DNA from 2 places in the Vibrio mytili genome. Region 2 is predicted to be linked to the other one. Evidence: riboswitches for the same ligand, from Rfam matches in the RefSeq annotation. Region 2 holds a riboswitch; the other holds the start of a gene.

Region 1 (6,996 bases), on a different replicon from region 2:
GCTTACCACTTTGTGGTTCATGACTGGGGTGAAGTCGTAACAAGGTAGCGCTAGGGGAACCTGGCGCTGGATCACCTCCTTATACGATGATTATCGTGATGAGTGTCCACACAGATTGATATGGTTTATAAAGTTTAAGAGACGATACTGGGTCTGTAGCTCAGGTGGTTAGAGCGTTCGCCTGATAAGCGAGAGGTCGGTGGTTCGAGTCCACTCAGACCCACCAATTCCTTTTAAAGGGTTGGCGACAGTATCGACACCTGATGGGGCTATAGCTCAGCTGGGAGAGCGCCTGCCTTGCACGCAGGAGGTCTGCGGTTCGATCCCGCATAGCTCCACCATCTTTAAGCGCATTAGTGATAGTGCTTTTAAAAATGGTTTTCATCAGAAAATCTCGCTCTTTAACAATTTGGAAAGCTGACAAAACAACAATTTATTGTTGTTTGTAAAGTTCTCAAAGTATTCCTAAGGGAATACAACTAAAAACACATTCAAGTGTTCTTGGGAACAACATCTTTAGGTGTTGTTCATATTTGAGTCCGGCAAAATCGAACTGTCTCTCGCTCATTCAAATAATGAGAGACAAACTTTGGTTGTTTAACGTCAATTCGAAACTTCTTCGGGTTGTATGGTTAAGTGACTAAGCGTACACGGTGGATGCCTTGGCAGTCAGAGGCGATGAAGGACGTATTAACTTGCGATAAGCCCAGATTAGGCAGTAAAAGCCACTTGAGTCTGGGATTTCCGAATGGGGAAACCCACTTACATAAGTAAGTATCGCTGCGTGAATACATAGCGCAGCGAGGCGAACCGGGGGAACTGAAACATCTAAGTACCCCGAGGAAAAGAAATCAACCGAGATTCCGAAAGTAGCGGCGAGCGAAATTGGACTAGCCCTTAAGCTTTATATGCGTTAGACGAACGGTCTGGAAAGTCCGGCGATACAGGGTGATAGCCCCGTAGTTGACAACGCACATTCAGTGAAATCGAGTAGGGCGGGACACGTGATATCCTGTCTGAATATGGGGGGACCATCCTCCAAGGCTAAATACTACTGACTGACCGATAGTGAACCAGTACCGTGAGGGAAAGGCGAAAAGAACCCCTGTGAGGGGAGTGAAATAGAACCTGAAACCGTGTACGTACAAGCAGTAGGAGCACCTTCGTGGTGTGACTGCGTACCTTTTGTATAATGGGTCAGCGACTTATATTCAGTGGCAAGGTTAACCATCTAGGGGAGCCGTAGGGAAACCGAGTCTTAACTGGGCGTTCAGTCTCTGGATATAGACCCGAAACCAGGTGATCTAGCCATGGGCAGGTTGAAGGTTGAGTAACATCAACTGGAGGACCGAACCGACTAATGTTGAAAAATTAGCGGATGACTTGTGGCTAGGGGTGAAAGGCCAATCAAACCTGGAGATAGCTGGTTCTCCCCGAAAGCTATTTAGGTAGCGCCTCGGACGAATACTACTGGGGGTAGAGCACTGTTAAGGCTAGGGGGTCATCCCGACTTACCAACCCTTTGCAAACTCCGAATACCAGTAAGTACTATCCGGGAGACACACGGCGGGTGCTAACGTCCGTCGTGGAGAGGGAAACAACCCAGACCGCCAGCTAAGGTCCCAAATTACTACTAAGTGGGAAACGATGTGGGAAGGCTCAGACAGCCAGGATGTTGGCTTAGAAGCAGCCATCATTTAAAGAAAGCGTAATAGCTCACTGGTCGAGTCGGCCTGCGCGGAAGATGTAACGGGGCTAAGTAGTAAACCGAAGCTGCGGCAATGTGCTTTTGCACATTGGGTAGGGGAGCGTTCTGTAAGCGGTTGAAGGTGTGTGGTAACGCATGCTGGACGTATCAGAAGTGCGAATGCTGACATGAGTAACGATAAAGGGGGTGAAAAACCCCCTCGCCGGAAGACCAAGGGTTCCTGTCCAACGTTAATCGGGGCAGGGTAAGTCGACCCCTAAGGCGAGGCCGAAAGGCGTAGTCGATGGGAAACGGGTTAATATTCCCGTACTTCAACTTATTGCGATGGGGGGACGGAGAAGGCTAGGTGGGCCTGGCGACGGTTGTCCAGGTTCAAGTGCGTAGGCTTAAGAGTTAGGTAAATCCGGCTCTTTCTAAGGCTGAGACACGACGTCGAGCATCTACGGATGTGAAGTCATTGATGCCATGCTTCCAGGAAAAGCCTCTAAGCTTCAGATAAGTTGGAATCGTACCCCAAACCGACACAGGTGGTCGGGTAGAGAATACCAAGGCGCTTGAGAGAACTCGGGTGAAGGAACTAGGCAAAATGGTACCGTAACTTCGGGAGAAGGTACGCTCCTGGCGGTGAAGTCCCTTGCGGATGGAGCTACTAGGAGTCGCAGATACCAGGTGGCTGCAACTGTTTATTAAAAACACAGCACTGTGCAAAATCGTAAGATGACGTATACGGTGTGACGCCTGCCCGGTGCCGGAAGGTTAATTGATGGGGTTAGACTTCGGTCGAAGCTCTTGATCGAAGCCCCGGTAAACGGCGGCCGTAACTATAACGGTCCTAAGGTAGCGAAATTCCTTGTCGGGTAAGTTCCGACCTGCACGAATGGCGTAATGATGGCCACGCTGTCTCCACCCGAGACTCAGTGAAATTGAAATCGCTGTGAAGATGCAGTGTACCCGCGGCTAGACGGAAAGACCCCGTGAACCTTTACTACAGCTTGGCACTGAACATTGACCCTACATGTGTAGGATAGGTGGGAGGCTTTGAAACCAGCACGCCAGTGTTGGTGGAGCCGACCTTGAAATACCACCCTTGTAGTGTTGATGTTCTAACTTGGTCCCCTCATCGGGGATGAGGACAGTGCCTGGTGGGTAGTTTGACTGGGGCGGTCTCCTCCCAAAGAGTAACGGAGGAGCACGAAGGTGGGCTAATCACGGTTGGACATCGTGAGGTTAGTGCAATGGCATAAGCCCGCTTGACTGCGAGAATGACAATTCGAGCAGGTGCGAAAGCAGGTCATAGTGATCCGGTGGTTCTGAATGGAAGGGCCATCGCTCAACGGATAAAAGGTACTCCGGGGATAACAGGCTGATACCGCCCAAGAGTTCATATCGACGGCGGTGTTTGGCACCTCGATGTCGGCTCATCACATCCTGGGGCTGAAGTCGGTCCCAAGGGTATGGCTGTTCGCCATTTAAAGTGGTACGCGAGCTGGGTTTAGAACGTCGTGAGACAGTTCGGTCCCTATCTGCCGTGGGCGTTGGAGAATTGAAAGGGGCTGCTCCTAGTACGAGAGGACCGGAGTGGACGAACCTCTGGTGTTCGGGTTGTGTCGCCAGACGCATTGCCCGGTAGCTAAGTTCGGAATTGATAACCGCTGAAAGCATCTAAGCGGGAAGCGAGCCTTGAGATGAGTTCTCCCTGATACTTTAAGTATCCTAAAGGGTTGTCGTAGACTACGACGTTGATAGGTCAGGTGTGTAAGCGTTGTGAGGCGTTGAGCTAACTGATACTAATTGCCCGTGAGGCTTAACCATACAACACCCAAGGGGTTTTGATGGACTCAATGAAAGAACATTGAATGTGTGATAATGAGAAATAAAACAGCTTTCCAGATTATTAAACTTGCTTAAGCAGCGAGTTTAACCCGAATTTGCTTGGCGACCATAGCGTTTTGGACCCACCTGATTCCATTCCGAACTCAGAAGTGAAACAAAGTAGCGCCGATGGTAGTGTGGGGTTTCCCCATGTGAGAGTAGGACATCGCCAGGCTTGCTTCCTTGTTTTTAGATTTTGAAAAATCTAAAGGCAAACTAAATAAAGCGAGCTAACCATAAGACTTTATTTAGTAAAAAATACCACTGCGGAGTGGTAGTTCAGTTGGTTAGAATACCGGCCTGTCACGCCGGGGGTCGCGGGTTCGAGTCCCGTCCACTCCGCCACTTATTTGAAAAACCTCGCTTATGCGAGGTTTTGTCAAATCTAAAATATGATAGTTTTAGGGGTGTAGCTCCAATTGGCAGAGCAGCGGATTCCAAATCCGCGTGTTGGGAGTTCGAATCTCTCCACCCCTGCCATTACATCAAAGCCTCAGTCGAAAGACTGGGGCTTTTTTGCGTTTCTTGCTTAGTCAAAGTAATGTTGGGAACTGAATGGGCTGCCCGTTGAATCTATCCACTCTGCTATCACGCAGCAACTCTCATCGGAATAATGGGATTTTTTGTATCTATCCCTCCTAAAAGTGACTCCTGTAACTTTTTAAATGTTTTGTTTTATAGGAACGGTTATAGGTTGAATTCTAAGATTGTATTATCGATCTTGTTCAGAATTTGATTACAATATCGCCATAAATATTTGGGGGGATTATGGGGCAACTTTATATTTTAGGCTTTATCGCGGTAGGGGGGGCGTTTGGTGCGTGCTCACGTTATCTTATTTCTGAACTGTGTGTGTTTCTTCTAGGGCGTGGTTTTCCTTACGGGACGTTAATGGTCAATGTCATTGGCTCTTTTATTATGGGGCTATTGATCGCGGCTTTCGAAAATGAAGCATTAGCAACTGATCCATGGCGACAAATTATTGGACTAGGTTTTCTTGGTGCATTAACAACCTTTTCAACGTTTTCTATGGATAATGTTTTACTCATGCAGCAAGGCGCATTTTTTAAAATGGGCTTAAACGTTCTGTTGAACGTTACATTAAGTATTTCTGCAGCTTGGATCGGCTTCCAACTATTAGTGCGCAGTTAGTAAATTTGTCAAAATTTAATCAGCTCTGCTTGGTTTAGCCGGACCGTTTTTATATACTAGATTCACTTGTCGGAGTGCCATAAGGCTGAGACCGTTTATTCGGGATCCGTTGAACCTGATCTGGTTAGTACCAGCGAAGGGAACAGGAGAAGATACTTACACCAGAGTAATTCTGGTTAACCTATCAAACCGTCGAATGTTGTTATAGATGAATAGTCTCTCTATCAGTCCATAATTCGGCCCCTCTTGTCGCATCTATCCGCCAAGCATTTTTATCCCAATACTTTTTATCTAGAATAACAAGCAAGGAAAAATGCTATGTCGAGTCGCAAGCAAGCGAGACTGGAAGCAAAACAGTTTATTGATACTCTCTCGGTACAACCGTACCCAAATTCCACCAAAGTGTATGTCGAAGGTTCACGTCCTGATATTCGTGTTCCTATGCGTGAAATTTCTTTAGCTGATAGCCTTATTGGTGGTACCAAAGAATCACCTATTTTCGAACCCAATGAGCCTGTACGCGTTTATGATACCTCGGGACTATATACTGACCCAGATTACGTAATTGACCTTTATAACGGCCTACCTAAGCTCAGAGATGGTTGGATTGAGGAGCGTAAAGATACAGAAATTCTTGATGACGTTAGCTCTATTTATACCAAACAGAGACTAGAAGATGATACGTTGGACGAACTGCGCTACGGCAATCTGCCTCGCATTCGACGTGCGAAGGCGGGTCAATGTGTCACTCAGCTACACTATGCTCGTAAAGGGATTATCACCCCTGAAATGGAATATATCGCTCTGCGTGAGAATATGGGTCGTGCCAAATACCGTGATGACGTGCTGAACTTGCAACATCCTGGTCAAAGCTTTGGTGCTAACTTACCAAAAGACATTACTGCCGAGTTTGTCCGTAAGGAAGTGGCAGAAGGCCGCGCCATTATCCCATCTAATATTAATCACCCAGAATCTGAACCAATGATCATTGGTCGTAATTTCCTTGTCAAAGTGAACGCTAATATTGGTAATTCATCAGTTTCATCGTCGATTGAGGAAGAAGTTGAGAAGCTAGTGTGGGCGACACGCTGGGGTGGCGATACTGTTATGGACCTCTCTACCGGACGTAACATTCACGAAACTCGCGAGTGGATTCTGCGTAACAGCCCGGTTCCGATCGGTACCGTACCAATGTACCAAGCGCTTGAGAAAGTGAATGGTGTGGCGGAAAACCTTAACTGGGAAGTGATGCGCGATACTCTGATTGAGCAAGCAGAGCAGGGTGTTGATTACTTCACTATCCATGCTGGCTTACTACTGCGCTATGTACCAATGACAGCAAAACGCGTTACTGGCATTGTTTCTCGCGGCGGTTCGATCATCGCGAAATGGTGTCTAGCGCATCACCAAGAAAGCTTCCTATACACCCATTTCCGAGAGATCTGTGAAATCTGCGCTAAGTATGATGTGGCACTTTCTCTTGGCGATGGTCTGCGTCCTGGTTCGGTTGCTGATGCTAACGATGAAGCTCAATTCGCTGAGTTGCGTACTCTCGGAGAATTAACCAAGGTTGCTTGGGAATACGACGTTCAGGTCATTATCGAAGGTCCCGGTCATGTTCCAATGCACATGATCAAAGAGAACATGGAAGAGCAACTAGAGCACTGCCATGAAGCGCCGTTCTACACACTAGGCCCACTGACTACGGACATCGCTCCTGGCTACGACCACATTACTTCAGGTATCGGAGCTGCCATGATTGGGTGGTATGGCTGCGCAATGCTATGTTATGTGACCCCGAAAGAGCATTTAGGGTTACCGAACAAAGAAGACGTAAAAACCGGTATGATTACTTACAAGTTGGCTGCGCATGCCGCTGATTTGGCAAAAGGGCACCCAGGTGCACAGGTTCGTGATAATGCACTATCTAAAGCTCGATTTGAATTCCGCTGGGAAGACCAATTTAACTTATCATTAGACCCAGATACCGCGCGCGCGTTCCATGACGAAACCTTGCCTCAAGAGTCGGGAAAAGTTGCTCACTTCTGTTCGATGTGTGGACCAAAGTTCTGCTCGATGAAGATTTCGCAAGAGGTTCGAGAGTACGCGAAAGACACTGAGCAAGTTGCTGCGGACCAAGCTATCTCGATCAAAATGCTGGATGATCCTCTCGAAGGGATGCGTCAGAAATCGCAAGAATTTAGAGAGTCAGGTTCTGAGTTATACCACCCAGCAGCACATGCCGAGGTAAGTGACTAATGAGC
Region 2 (6,996 bases):
GCCGAAGAAGTCATTCAACAGCTTGAAGCGCCTTGGCACCGAGAAAATAAGCCTTGGCCCTAAGATGCTTTTCGCCTCTCAGTGTGTGGTGCTGATCCACAATGAATTGGACATCCGAGAGTTTTAACTCTACGAGTATCAGCAAGTAGTATAGAAGAAAGAGGACTCCATTGAGTCCTCTTTTTATTTCTGTATTGCTAATGCTCGGCTTATTTGCCACCAATGCTTAAACGTGAAAAACGCACATCTGGTGCAAAAAAGGTTCGACTATCATTGGTCAACTGAACATCTCCAACCGCTTCCACTTCTTGGAGCATTCTGTAAAAGTTTCCCGCGACCGTAATGCCACGCACTGGCTGAACTCGTTTACCATCTCGGCATAAAAAGCCACTTGCGCCAAAAGAGAAATCACCACTGACTACATCTGCGCCAGAATGAACCCCTTGCAACTCCACAAGCTCTAGATACTGACCAGCTTTTACTTCAGCACCACTACTTCCACCCGTAGCGATCACTTTATGATTCGCTGCAACATCTAGGCTTGATTTTGCACTGCGAGATGCACTTGCCGTCGACACTGCACCCAAATAACTCGCTGTTTGGCTATTGTGCAATAGCGTATTCAGTTGGCCATTGGCTATCAACACATTGTCTTGGGTGGCAAAACCTTCACTATCAAACCCTGTGATAGCCATACCATTTGGCATGTATGCCGCATCAGTAAAGGTGATCAGTTCACTTGCTACGCTTTGACCAAGCTTGTCACCCAGTGGCGAGATGCCTTTCATCGCACTCACACCAGAAAACGCACTGCCAAATGCACCAAACAGGCTGCTTAACGCATTGATGTGGAAGATGGCCGGATAGTTACCTGTCGCAACTGGTGCTCCATCAAGGAGGTCGCGAGCAAGGTGGTAACCGCCTTCAATGCAGTAAGTTGGATTCAACTCATCAAAACGGCGACCAACCGACATTTTGCCCGCCATCGATTGCTTACCGTCTTTTTCGAAAAGCGTATAAGCATAACAGTTGAAAGAGCGTTCAAAATGCTGACATAGAGTACCTTGAGTATTCGCAATGATCAGCTGAGATTCACCATCGCTATAACCATTGTATGGTGAGCTTGAAGCGTGAGGCAGAGCCACAACACCTTGTTCAAGCGCGAGAGACAATTCAATTTTCTCATCGACCGATGTGGTATCGTCTTGCGCAATTTCTGCAATATCAGTAGTGATTTTGCTGTTTACACAGCTGATAGTTTGATGTTCATCTTGTTTAGAAAAGCGAGCACTTTGCAGCGCGTTTGTGAGCATCAAATCTAAACTTGGTTGCTCTAGTGATTCAGAATAACTTGTCGCGACACGCTCGTCTTTAATGACTCGAACACCCAGCACTTGGCTTGAGCTAACTTTGTACTCATCCAGCTTGCCTTGGTTTGCTTTTAGCGAAAAGCTACTGTTACGGTTCACAATCACATCCGCTTCCGCACCTTGGCGTTTGGCTTCTGACAGGACGTAATCAACTGCATTAAGAAGTTGTTTTTCTTGGCTCATTAGTTACCACCTCCTACCAGAATATTGTCTACTTTAAGGGTTGGTTGACCGACTGTTGTAGGTACTGCGCCACTCACTGAACCACACATACCTGGAGCAAGTGCCATGTCCTTACCGACCATACTGATTTCTTTCAGTACTTTAGGTCCAGTACTGATCAGTGTCGCCGCTTTCAAAGGCTTGGTAATTTTGCCGTTTTCAATCAAATACGCTTCACGAACAGCAAAGTTAAATTCGCCGGTCCCTGGTTGAACGGAGCCACCACCCATTTTTTTGGCGTAAATACCGCGTTCGATTCCCACAAGCATATCATCGAGTGAATGCTCTCCTTCTTCGATAAAGGTATTGCGCATGCGCGAGGTTGGTGCGAACTTGTAGTTCTGACGACGACCAGAACCTGTTGGTTCGTACCCCGTCTTCATGCCACCCATTTTGTCGACCATAAAGCTAGTTAGCTTACCGTCTTTGATCAGTTGGGTACGCTGCGTTGACAAACCTTCATCATCAACGTGGATTGAGCCCCATTCGTTCGTCATCGTGCCATCATCGACAGCACTAACGGCAGAATGCGCAATCATCTCGCCCATCTTGTCATGGAACACCGACGCTTTCTTCGCGACCGACGTTGTTTCGAGTAAGTGACCACACGCTTCGTGGAAGATGACACCGCCAAAGCCATTGCCAATCACCACAGGCATCTCACCTGATGGACACACATCTGCACCAAGCTTAACCAGCGCTTGTCGTGCGATAGTTTGGCCTAGATCTTGAGCATCCAGTTGTTCGCTATACTCCCAACCGGCTAGCGCACCAGGCCCTTCCATTCCGGAAGATTGCTCATTGCCCTTTTGAGCCACCGTATTCCCCGCCACTCGAATATAGTGACGAGTATCTTCAACGTTCAAGCCTTCAGAGTTGAAAATAGAAACTTGCTGTTCTCGTTGCAGCACACTGCCTATAAACTGACTGATGTACTCACTTTCAGAACGAGCCGCTTGGTCAACGTTAAGTAGAAACGCAATTTTAGAATCCAGGTTGGCATCTTTGCTCAGTGGCAGAGCACAGCCATGCTGAATGGGGTAGCGATTCAAGTTCAAAGCTCCTGCAGATGCAATTTGCTCTCGCTTATCTTTTGCCGCAAGCAATGACGTGACCCGCTTTAGTTCAGCCTCATTGGTGCTGTTGGTATAGCCGTAAAGCACTTTATGGCCGAAGAAAAGGCGAATACCGATACCAAAGTCGATACCTGAGTTCACCTTATCCACTTCACCAGAGGCGATCTGGACGGTGTTGGTTTGATGATGTTCAACGAATAGCTCAGCGAAATCAGCCCCTAAAAATAGAGCATGATCGATCACTGACTTCGCTGTTGCAGAATTAAGCATGAAGTCTCCTTGCTAGATGATCGTTTAGCCTTCCTAAATAACGTTACTAGCAGTACGTAACATTACATTGGCAACGGAAGCTATTTTAACATTCTATTAACCTATTTTTGTACTAATCCTTGCCAAATCAGATTACGGGCTATTATTAATTATTCTAAATTTCATTAAAAAAGCAGTGGGTTACACTATTAAAACCGTTTAAGCACGGGATTTACATGCTACTTTAGCATTCATCATCGGACACTCAATCATAAATCTTACAAAAAAGCATACCGCTTAGGTTAGTGTCCTGTTATCATCTTTACCAAATAGTCGGGGGGCCCGCGTCATTGTGCGCTGGCTGAGATCGAAATTCGAGACCCGTTGAACCTGATTCAGTTAGCACTGACGTAGGGAACTATATACACTTTGCCTTTAGCCTAACTTCCAGGGCTTGCGACCGTAGATCTCAATGTCGATCTGCCCAATATCAGTCAAAGTCAGTTCCTATATGTCTTGTTATAGGAGCGACCATGACACAACAATTCAAGCCCAAATCTCGTACTACGTCATCATCAATAATTCCTGTTGTCTTAACTATTGCTGGCTCTGACAGCGGTGGCGGTGCCGGGATACAGGCTGATATCAAAGCCATGTCAGCAACAGGCAGTTTTGCTTGCTCTGTCATTACCGCCATCACTTCACAGAATACCCTAGGCGTTTCCGCCATTTTTCCTATCCCGTTAGAACATGTTGAAAGCCAACTCGATGCCGTCTTTACCGACCTTAATATCGTGGCAGTAAAAATCGGTATGTTGGCGGACTCCGATATCATTAAAGTCGTCGCGAACAAAATTAAGCAGTACCAACCAAAGCATTTGGTCATTGACCCAGTAATGGTCGCCACTAGCGGTGATTTATTATTGGAACACTCCTCGATTAATACTTTAAAAGAAGTACTCATTCCTCTCGCAGACATCGTCACCCCAAACCTTCCGGAAGGCGCGGCGTTAACGGGCAGACCTGTTCCAGAATCTGAAGCCGAAATGAATGAAATGATTACGGATCTTCGTGCGCTTGGCGCAAAAGCAATATTGCTGAAAGGGGGACATTTAGAGACAGATGAGAACAGCAACGATCTTCTTATCACGCAAGACTCTGCGACATTGATCAGCGCAAAACGTCTGCTAACCAAAAACACTCATGGGACGGGTTGTACCCTTTCTTCTGCCATTGCGTCTTACCTAGGGCAAGGTAATGACCTGCACCAAGCAGTGCGTTTGGGTAAGCAATATATTTCCCGCGCGATTGCTCACGCTGATGAACTGGCGGTAGGTAAAGGACACGGCCCAGTTCATCACTTTTTTGTCAGAGCAAGTCTGGAGACAAGTAATAATGAATCCTAATGCCTTTGGTATTCAGATAACTAACGCTTGTCTACAGTTCAACGACAACAAAGCGCCCACTCTGTCAGGACTGCATATGACTGTCCCTGCTGGACGGTGGACGGTATTACTCGGTCGTAGTGGCAGTGGAAAAACCACTATTTTGCGTTATTTGGCAGGTTTACTCGAAGATCAAATCAAATGGCAGGGAGAAATAATTACAACGGATAAACTCGATCTGCATGGTCGTATCGCGTATATGGCACAACAGGATTTGCTCTTACCATGGCTCAATGTACTAGATAATGTTTGTTTAAGCGCACGATTTTCTCACGCTCAACACCAGTGTAACAAGCAACGTGCGATGACATTGCTTGAGCAGGTTGGCTTGAGAAATTACGCAAACGCAAAACCAAGCCAGCTTTCAGGTGGAATGCGACAACGAGTCGCCCTAGCTCGCACGCTGATGCAAGACAAACCACTGATCTTAATGGATGAGCCTTTCTCCGCACTGGATGCCGTCACCCGTCATAAACTGCAAACTCTTTCTGCCACCATGCTGAAAGGAAAAACCGTCATACTCATTACGCATGATCCACAAGAGGCCGTACGCTTGGCGAATCAACTTTATGTTCTGCAAGGAACACCAGCACGCGCTCAGCATCTAGTCGTACCGGAATCCCAACCGCCTCGCGCGATTGATGGTGAGTGCGCCACTTTGCAGCAAACGATCTTAGAGCAGTTGGAGATAGATTATGAGTGATATGACTCAGTACCAGAGCGTCTCCACACGCATCAGAAAAAAAGAACGGGTGACACACCCTATAACCCGGTTATTGGTCAGCACTGCGGTGATTTTAAGTTTGTGGCAATTGACCGTAATACTATTCAAGCTGCCCAGCTTCATTTTACCCGCCCCGATAGAAGTACTTGATAGATTGGTGTCGCGATACGATGTGTTGCTCCCACATACTTGGGTCACGGCAAAAGAAATCTTGCTCGGGCTCACTCTGGGCTTATCGATGGGGTTGTTGTTTGCTCTACAGATGTTGCTGTTCGAACCACTCAAACGCTGGCTGCTACCGATTCTGATTGCTAGCCAGGCGATTCCGGTATTTGCCATTGCACCCGTTCTGATGCTTTGGCTTGGCTACGGCATCGCATCAAAAGTCGTCATGGCAGCGATCATCATCTTTTTCCCTGTTACGACTTGTTGTTACGACGGTTTGCGTAATACCCCAAGTGGCTACCTAGATCTCGCTAAAACGATGGGCGCTTCAAAATGGCAACTGCTGCGTCACATTCAGTTGCCCGCGGCACTGCCAACATTGGCTTCAGGCATTCGCGTCGCAGTCGTTATCGCCCCAATTGGAGCGGTCGTCGGCGAGTGGGTCGGTTCAAGTGAAGGCTTGGGTTATCTCATGTTACAAGCCAACGCACGCATGATCATCGACGAGATGTTTGCCGCACTGTTTATCCTCGCCGTGCTGTCCATCGCACTCTACTTCACCACTGACAAAATATTGAAAAAAGCCATCCCTTGGGAAAGCAAATAGATAAAACAAATAGAGATCACCAAAAGGAAGATTACCCGTGAATAAAAACAAACTTATTAGCGCTGCAGCTCTGCTTGCTTCAATTGTATCCACTAACGTACTGGCGGCCAAAAAAGAGCTGACTTTGATGTTGGACTGGTTCGTGAACCCTAACCATGGTCCTATTGTCATCGCGCAAGAGCGAGGTTACTTTGAAGAGCAAGGTTTAAAAGTCAATATTCAAGAACCTGCCGATCCAAGTACGCCCCCAAAGCTGGTTGCTGCTGGCAAAGTCGATATGGCAATTTCGTACCAGCCAAGCCTGACGATTGACGTTGCAGCAGGTCTACCACTGATTCGCTCCGCAACACTTATTGCAACGCCACTGAATACCATGATGGTACTCGACAACGGTAAGAACGACAGCCTTGCCGATCTAAAAGGTAAGAAGATAGGTATTGCTATCGCTGGTAATGAAGAAGCGACTATTGGCACAATGTTGGCGCAAGAAAATGTAAAGTTTTCTGACGTACAAATCATCAACGTTGGTTGGGCGCTTTCTTCATCTTTGGCATCAGGCAAAGTGGATGCGATTTGGGGTGGACTACGTAACTTCGAAACTAACCAACTTGCGTTAGAAGGCTACCAAGCTAAAGCCTTCTTCCCAGAAGAACACGGCGTGCCAGCATATGACGAACTTGTGTTTGTCGCGAATGCAAAAACATACGACAAAGAGGCCATCAAAGCCTTCAACAAAGCGCTTGAGCAAGCCACCACTTACATCGTGAACCATCCCAAAGCATCTTGGAAAGAGTTTGTTGCTTACTCACCAGACACGCTGAACAACGAACTGAACCAACGAGCCTGGAATGACACCTTGACTCGTTTTGCGCTTCGCCCATCCGCAGTTGATCTAAAACGTTACGACGATTACGCCGAGTTCATGTACTCACAAAAAATCATCGAAACGCTACCAAAAGCGAAAGATTACGTGCCTAGCTTTGACTAATTCTGAGGTTATCCCATTATGAAATACCAAGATTTGATCGACGCTTGCCGTCAAGACTGGCAGGAATATACAGAGCACCTATTCGTTCAGCAATTAGCGCAAGGCACGCTTGCTCAACCTTGTTTTCTGCATTATTTGAAACAGGACTTT

The links. Region 2 has a riboswitch for thiamine pyrophosphate ahead of thiD (bifunctional hydroxymethylpyrimidine kinase/phosphomethylpyrimidine kinase). Riboswitches for the same ligand answer to the same signal wherever they lie in the genome.
Region 1: another riboswitch for thiamine pyrophosphate. It lies ahead of thiC (phosphomethylpyrimidine synthase ThiC); the one in region 2 lies ahead of thiD (bifunctional hydroxymethylpyrimidine kinase/phosphomethylpyrimidine kinase).

What each region holds. Positions count from the first base shown of each region.
Region 1 covers NZ_CP110481.1:2,887,380-2,894,375, reverse strand. The annotation lists rRNA gene ONE56_RS13380 (16S ribosomal RNA) at 1-82, shown strand, start outside; tRNA gene ONE56_RS13375 (tRNA-Ile) at 150-226, shown strand; tRNA gene ONE56_RS13370 (tRNA-Ala) at 266-341, shown strand; rRNA gene ONE56_RS13365 (23S ribosomal RNA) at 631-3,520, shown strand; rRNA gene rrf (5S ribosomal RNA) at 3,640-3,755, shown strand; tRNA gene ONE56_RS13355 (tRNA-Asp) at 3,849-3,925, shown strand; tRNA gene ONE56_RS13350 (tRNA-Trp) at 3,984-4,060, shown strand; gene crcB (fluoride efflux transporter CrcB) at 4,349-4,732, shown strand; TPP riboswitch at 4,793-4,891, shown strand; gene thiC (phosphomethylpyrimidine synthase ThiC) at 5,051-6,991, shown strand; gene ONE56_RS13335 (thiamine phosphate synthase) at 6,991-6,996, shown strand, end outside.
Region 2 covers NZ_CP110482.1:1,339,132-1,346,127, forward strand. The annotation lists gene trmY (tRNA (pseudouridine(54)-N(1))-methyltransferase TrmY) at 1-127, shown strand, start outside; gene ONE56_RS19510 (TldD/PmbA family protein) at 210-1,553, opposite strand; gene ONE56_RS19515 (TldD/PmbA family protein) at 1,553-2,938, opposite strand; TPP riboswitch at 3,242-3,351, shown strand; gene thiD (bifunctional hydroxymethylpyrimidine kinase/phosphomethylpyrimidine kinase) at 3,451-4,323, shown strand; gene ONE56_RS19525 (ABC transporter ATP-binding protein) at 4,313-5,065, shown strand; gene ONE56_RS19530 (ABC transporter permease) at 5,058-5,858, shown strand; gene ONE56_RS19535 (ABC transporter substrate-binding protein) at 5,896-6,846, shown strand; gene tenA (thiaminase II) at 6,865-6,996, shown strand, end outside.